2 regions of the Exiguobacterium sp. SH5S13 genome follow, and region 2 is predicted to be linked to the other one. Evidence: riboswitches for the same ligand, from Rfam matches in the RefSeq annotation. Region 2 holds a riboswitch; the other holds the start of a gene.
What was found. A riboswitch is a leader RNA that binds a small molecule or an ion and turns the genes downstream of it on or off. The one in region 2 is predicted to bind FMN.

Region 1: it holds a riboswitch for FMN, as region 2 does, so the genes downstream of both, ribD (bifunctional diaminohydroxyphosphoribosylaminopyrimidine deaminase/5-amino-6-(5-phosphoribosylamino)uracil reductase RibD) here and EVJ30_RS05225 (ECF transporter S component) in region 2, are expected to answer to the same signal.

The regions. Positions count from the first base shown of each region.
Region 1 covers NZ_SJUS01000023.1:15,474-18,880, forward strand. Annotated here, with positions in the region: gene ribE (riboflavin synthase) at 1-287, opposite strand, end outside; gene ribD (bifunctional diaminohydroxyphosphoribosylaminopyrimidine deaminase/5-amino-6-(5-phosphoribosylamino)uracil reductase RibD) at 268-1,350, opposite strand; FMN riboswitch at 1,500-1,642, opposite strand; gene EVJ30_RS11695 (undecaprenyl-diphosphate phosphatase) at 1,735-2,547, opposite strand; gene EVJ30_RS11700 (homing endonuclease associated repeat-containing protein) at 2,999-3,407, shown strand, end outside.
Region 2 covers NZ_SJUS01000006.1:45,388-48,794, forward strand. Annotated here, with positions in the region: gene EVJ30_RS05220 (NupC/NupG family nucleoside CNT transporter) at 1-460, shown strand, start outside; gene EVJ30_RS05225 (ECF transporter S component) at 571-1,158, opposite strand; FMN riboswitch at 1,317-1,458, opposite strand; gene EVJ30_RS05230 (HesB/IscA family protein) at 1,556-1,912, shown strand; gene EVJ30_RS05235 (Rossmann-fold NAD(P)-binding domain-containing protein) at 2,022-2,876, shown strand; gene EVJ30_RS05240 (NAD(P)/FAD-dependent oxidoreductase) at 2,917-3,407, opposite strand, start outside.

The DNA.
Region 1 (3,407 bases), on a different contig from region 2:
TGACCGCCGAAGCGACCGTTCGCCGGCATCGCCCGCTCGAGGTTGACGTCCGTTCCAGGGCGGACCCCATCTAGACTGGACGCTTTGAGCGTCTCCGGCATGACGTCGACGGCAAAACTCGTTTGATCAAACGCCGTCACGGTCAGGCAAATCCCGTTCACCGAGATGCTGTCGCCGAGCTTCACGTCTTCTAACACGATCTTGCCCGCGAGCGTGAGCCGTAGCGACGGCCCGTTCCGCTTCACGGCTTTCACACTGCCGATTTCTTCAACGATTCCCGTGAACATCGGACTCCCCCTTTCTCATGACGAGCTTGATGTCGGTACCGACCGTCTCGACCGAGCCGATCGCGAAGCGCTCGATCGCATCTAACGGTCCGGCTTGGCTCGAGCGATAGATGCCTCGGTTCCCACCGAACACGCGCGGTGACTGATACATGACCCATTCGTCGACGTATCGTCCGTCAAAGAGTGACGTCACGAGCGTCGGTCCCGCCTCGATGAGCAAACGGCCGACGCCGCGACCATGCAAGTCACGAAGGACGTTGTCGAGTGTCGAATAGTCGGCAAGCTCGACACCGTTTTGAGCGAGCTCGGTCCGTTTCACTTCATCTCCAGACAGCGTATAGACGAGCACCGGCACGTCTTTCGCGCTCCGAACGAGCTGACTCGAGAGCGGTAAGCGGAGCTCGCGGTCGAGGACGACCCGAAGCGGCTGACGTGTCGGCGTGTCGAGCCGGACGGTCAAGGCCGGGTCGTCGGCGAGCACGGTCCCGATTCCAGTCAAGACGGCATCGACCGTCGCCCGTAGTTCGTGGACGTCACGCCTCGCTTCAGTCCCGGTCACCCACTGGCTCTCACCCGTGTCGAGTGCGACTTTCCCGTCTAGGCTCGTCGCCGTCTTCAATACGACGTACGGCCGTTTCGTCTCAAGCGAACGTAGGAACGCCGGATTGAGCGCACGGGCCTCGGCTTCGAGCAGACCGACTTCGACGTCGATCCCGGCCGCCTTCAAACGGGCGACACCTTTCCCTGCGACGAGCGGGTTCGGATCGTTCATCGCGATGACGGCGCGCTTGATGCCCGACTCGACGATCAAGTCGGCACACGGCGGCGTTTTCCCGTAGTGCGAGCACGGCTCGAGCGTGACGTAAATCGTCGCACCGTATGCGGACGCACCGGCCATGCGAATGGCGTGCACTTCGGCGTGCGGTTCACCGGCCTTCAAATGGGCACCGAATCCGACGACGCGACCATCTTTGACGACGACGGCCCCGACGAGCGGGTTCACACCGGTCTGTCCGGCAGCGGACTTGGCCAATTGGATTGCTTGTTGCATGTACTGTTGCATCGTTCTCCCTCCTTGTTTCGTACAGACAAAAAGACCCTAAGGATGTCCTTAGGGTCTCGGCGGGAGGTCTCAGTCGTCATTGGTCGAGCCAAATAAACGTTTTCTTTACAGAAAAACGTACGACGAAGCGCAGGTCACGAGGACCTGTCTTTTTCCTTCTCCCATCCAGACTATACTGTCGGCTCTAGAATCGCACTAGATCCACCGTTCGCACACGTGCGCCCGGGTCACGGACTTAAGGCTTGCGCCCATCACCGCCGGTTGGGAATTGCACCCGACCCCGAAGGAATATTTGTTTGTACTCCTTTACTTTAGCGCAAAAAAGAATCGAAGGCAAAAATAAAAGCGCAAAAAAAGCGCCACTCCGATGAGCAGCGCTTCCAATCAAGCCAAGAATAAGACGACGAGCAAACCGACGATCCAACAATAGAACGAGAAGTACTTGAGCTCACCCTTCGCCATGATGTGCTGGAACCATTTGAGCGAGATGGCCGTCAGCGCGTACGAGGCGATGAACGCCAAGACGAGCGGACCGAACAGATCGCGCGTCGTCGGATCGGTGAACAATACCGGCCCGTCCAAGATCATCGTCCCGAGACTGACCGGGATGAACAAGAAGAACGAGAATCGGAGCGCCGACTCTTGTTTAATGCCGAGCAACATCGCCATGACGATCGTGGCACCCGAGCGGCTGATCCCTGGGATAAGCGCGACCGCTTGGGCGAGACCGATCAAGATGGCGTCACGTAACGTGATACCGCCGTCACCTTTACTCCCGCGCATGTTGCGGATGAACCAAAGTGCGACCCCGGTCAAGATCAACGTATAGCCGACCGTCGCGACGCCGCTGAGCGTCTCACCGATCCAATCGCCGAATAACACGCCGAGCACGCCGGCCGGTAAGGTCGCGACGAGCAAGAGACCGATGAACTTGACGTCGATCATCGTATCCTCGCTGCGGTCTTTCTTAAATAAGAACGTCCACAGACTGACGACGAGCCGGACGACGTCTTGGCGATAAATCGTCAAGACGGCGAGGAGCGACGCAAAGTTGACGAAAATCTCGAACGACAGCCCCGGTAATTCGATATTGAATAACTCTTGGAAGATGACCAAATGACCGCTCGACGAGATCGGGATCGGTTCCGTGAACCCTTGGACGAGACCAAGCAGCAAGTAAAATAACCATATTGTCATATCATAATATCCTCTTTTCTCAAATTCGCTCAATGCGGATATTTTAGCAGAACCACGGTTTCATTGACCACCATTTAAAATTTTTTCGTATATTTTGAAAACTTTTATTGATTAGTCTGAAAATTAAATTTATTATAGAAGGGTACTCAACTGGACAACGGCGATGACCCCATTGTCCAGTTGGGTACATTTTCGTATGGAACTCATATAATTTACCAAAAATAAAACTTTTTGTTTACAAATGAATCCATATAATATTAAATTTGTAATATGCCTGTTACCTTTTTTTTAAATCTTTTATCCAACTTTATACCTACCGAGTCCCATTTTTAACATAAAAAACTTACAAAAGCGCTTATAAATCGTAAAAACTATCCGATAGTATGATTGTAGAAGCACTTTCGTCATCATTGTCGGTTCAGATATGAGTCCATGGAAGGAGGAACCATCATTGAGTCAAACGCTATCCACTAATACTCATCATTTATCAACCGAACAGCAACGCATGATTCACTGTATTCGTTTGCTCGGGGATTTATTAAAGGAACGTCCTCGTCGCTCTGTCTATCGTCGCTTCGCGATGGAGCAAAACTGGCCGTCTCCCGAATCGATCATTCGACAGTTCGGATCATGGGCCGAGGCACTTGCCATCGCCGGCTATGAATGGCATGGGGAAATCGCCGTTGATTTACCCGATAAAATGCCAAAATATACACGCGACGATATCGTCGAGACGCTTGCCCTCTATTCACGGGACATGGGTTCGATCATCACGCTGAAGAAGTATCAAGAATGGCGGAAACTACACCCGAAAGCACCGAGCCATTACCACATCGTCAAGACGTTCGGTTCGTGGCATG
Region 2 (3,407 bases):
GAACGTCGGTGCGATGCTTCTTGCCTTCGTTTCATTGATCGCACTCGTCAACTTGCTTCTCGGTGGAATCGGTGGTTGGTTCGGTCTAGAAGGCCTCTCACTTCAATTGATCCTTGGTTACGTGTTTGCACCGCTCGCGTTCGTCATCGGTGTACCATGGGCAGATGCCGTACAATTCGGTAGCTTCCTTGGACAAAAACTCGTCTTGAACGAATTCGTTGCCTTCTCTGAGTTCGCACCGATCATCGGTTCAGGTGATTTGTCAGCTCGTACAGAAGCGATGATCGCGTTCGCACTCTGTGGATTCGCCAACATCTCATCACTTGCCATCCTTCTCGGTGGTCTTGGTGGTATGGCTCCGAACCGTCGTAACGACATCGCACGTATGGGTGTCCTCGCGATTCTCGCAGGTACGCTTGCGAACTTGATGTCAGCGACTCTCGCTGGTCTTCTTCTCTAATCGTTATTCACAAACAAGAGCGCTCACTCCGGTGGGCGCTCTTGTTCATGGTTGCCATATAGTGACTACAAAAAATCACCCAAGGGATGTCTCCCTTGGGTGATTGGGCGTTAAGCTTGCAGTTGCATGTGTTGACGTTCGATCCACGGCTTCAACTTCAGGAAGAGCGGGACGAACAAGGCGGTGATCAATAATGCCTTAATCAAGTTGAACGGTAAGATGCCGTACAAGACGAGGTTCGTTTTGACTGCCGGATCGGCCATCTCGGCCATTCCGAAGAAGAACGCGTAAGCTGGTAAAATGAGTAGGTAGTTCAAAATCGCCAAGCTGAGCGCCATCGTGATCGTACCTGCCACGAGGCCTGAAGCGAGCGCTTTATTCGTTTTACGTTTATGGTAGAACCAAGCGACCGGATATATGAAGGCGACACCTGCGAAGAAGTTCGCGACTTCACCGACCGGGACGCCGCCACCGTTAAAGACATAGTAGAGGACGTTTTTGAGAGCGACGACCACGACACCTGCGAGTGGCGAGAAGACGATACCGGCGACGAGCGCTGGGATGTCACTGAAGTCCACTTTTAGGAATGGTGGCAGGAAGGGTAGCGGGAAGTTAAAGAGCATGAGGACGAATGAAATCGCCCCGAGCATCGATAGCGTCACCAGTGTTGTCAATCGTTTGTTGCGCGTTGTTTTCATCAAAATCTCTCCTTTTGTCGCTCCTTGATGAATGGCACCCGTCGCATAGAAAAACCCGATTGTGTGAACAATCGGGAGAGTTTACGCGCATACGAAACAGATGTTCTCGTCAACGTTTAAGCCACGCCAAAGAAAACATCCAAATATCGGTCGGATGCCGCCATCTTCTCCCATCCAGACTTTACTGTCGGCTTTCGAATCTCACGAAATCAGCAAGCAACGCCTTGCTCGCTCACGGGCTGAGAAGAACTTGTCTTCAATACCGCCGGTCGGGAATTTCACCCTGCCCCGAAGATGGAACGATTTAATTTTTTTTGTTACAGTTTAGTTATACAAGATATTTCACAAAATCACAAGTCAGTTGACTTGAAGTGAAGATAAATGAGGAGGAGTTCAGATGATTCATTTGACAGAGCCAGCCGCACTACAAGTCATCGATATGATGAAACAGACCGAACGCCCTGAAAATCAGTTCTTACGGATCAAAGTCCAAGGCGGTGGGTGTACCGGCCTATCCTATGGGATGGGGTTCGATGAAGACAAGACGGACAAGGATGTCCAGTTCGACCATTACGGTGTCCGCGTCATCGTCGCCGAAGCTGACCACGGTGTCGTCGACGGGCTCGAGATCGACTACAAGCAGTCGATGCTTGGCGGGGGCTTCACGATCAAAAATCCGAACGCGATCGCGACGTGCGGTTGCGGCTCGAGTTTCCGGACGGCGGCGAACGCCGGCACGCCCGGGGATTGCTAAACGATAGACGGGTTGCCGACATGTTCGGCAACCTTTTTTGGTGAGCATGTTAATGAGAGGAAATGAACGGGAATATTGGATGGAGAAGGATGAGAAGGGGGTAGGTACGATGAGGAAAGTGTTGATTTTCGGTGGCTCACGTTACTTTGGGAAACGGCTCGCGCTCCGTCTCGCTGAAGCGGGGGACGACGTGACGATCGTCACACGCGGTCAGCTGCAAGTGCCGGAAGCGGAAGGCATCCGCTCCATTAAAGGCGACCGTCAGTCGGTCGCGACGATGAAAGACCTCGCACGCAACGAGTATGACCTCGTCTACGACAATATTTGTTTCAATCCGTATCAGGCGAAGATCGCGACAGACGCCTTCATGGATCGGGTCGGGAAATATGTGCTCACGTCGACGATGTCCGTATATGCGCCAGAGGCAGCTTTAAAAGAAAGCGACTTCAATCCGCTCCATCATGAATATCACCTCGACGCGGAACACGATTACGGACAAGGGAAACGAGAGGCCGAATCGTACTTCTTCCATCGGGCCTCATTCCCGGTCACGACGGTGCGGTTGCCGATCGTCCTAGGGCCGGATGATTACACCGACCGGTTAAAATTTTATGTCGACGCGGTTCGGAACGAAGAACCGATCGTATTACATCACCCGGAGGCGTTGATGGGATTCATCTCGAGTTTCGAGGCGGCAGCTTTCTTGGAATGGGTCGGCCGTGCCGACGTGAGGGGGCCGTTCAACGCCGCGAGCGACGGCCTCATCTCGCTAGGTGCGCTCATGGAACGAATTGGACAGCATATCGGTAAACCGGTCCAAATCATTAAGGATGGGGCGTCGTCCCCGTACGATACGGACGTCGACTACTACATGTCGAACGCCGAGGCGAAAAAAGCTGGCTTCGTGTTCACGCAACTCGATGATTGGATTGACCGTGTCATCATTCAAACGATCCGCAAATGAAAAAACGGCCTCTCATCGTTCGCAGATGAGAGGCCAGTCTTTATTTCCCGGCAAATACCGAGGTTGAATGTTGTGGGTGACGCGCTGTCGGGTCGACGAGCTGCTTCACTTGGTTGATGGCGATCGGTGCTTCACCGAAGCCGGTCGCGATCAATTTCACTTTGCCTTCGTACGTGGCGATGTCACCGCAAGCGAAGATGCCGGCGACTGTCGTCTCCATCCGTGAGTCGACACGGATCGTGTTTTTCTCAAACTCCATGCCCCAGTTTTTGATCGGGCCGAGCGATGAGACGAACCCGTAGTTACAAATCAAGTCGTCGATGTCGACGAACTTCGATTCGCCATCTTTGTCCGTCAGTTCGACCGACTCGATATGCGTCGCGCCTGAGAGTGATTCGATATTATAAGGCGTCCAGACGTTGATCGTCGAGGCCTTCATTTGTTCGACCGTATGCTCGTGAGCCCGGAAGCGGTCACGACGGTGGACGATATGGACTTCTTTGGCGATACCTTCGAGCATGAGTGCCCAGT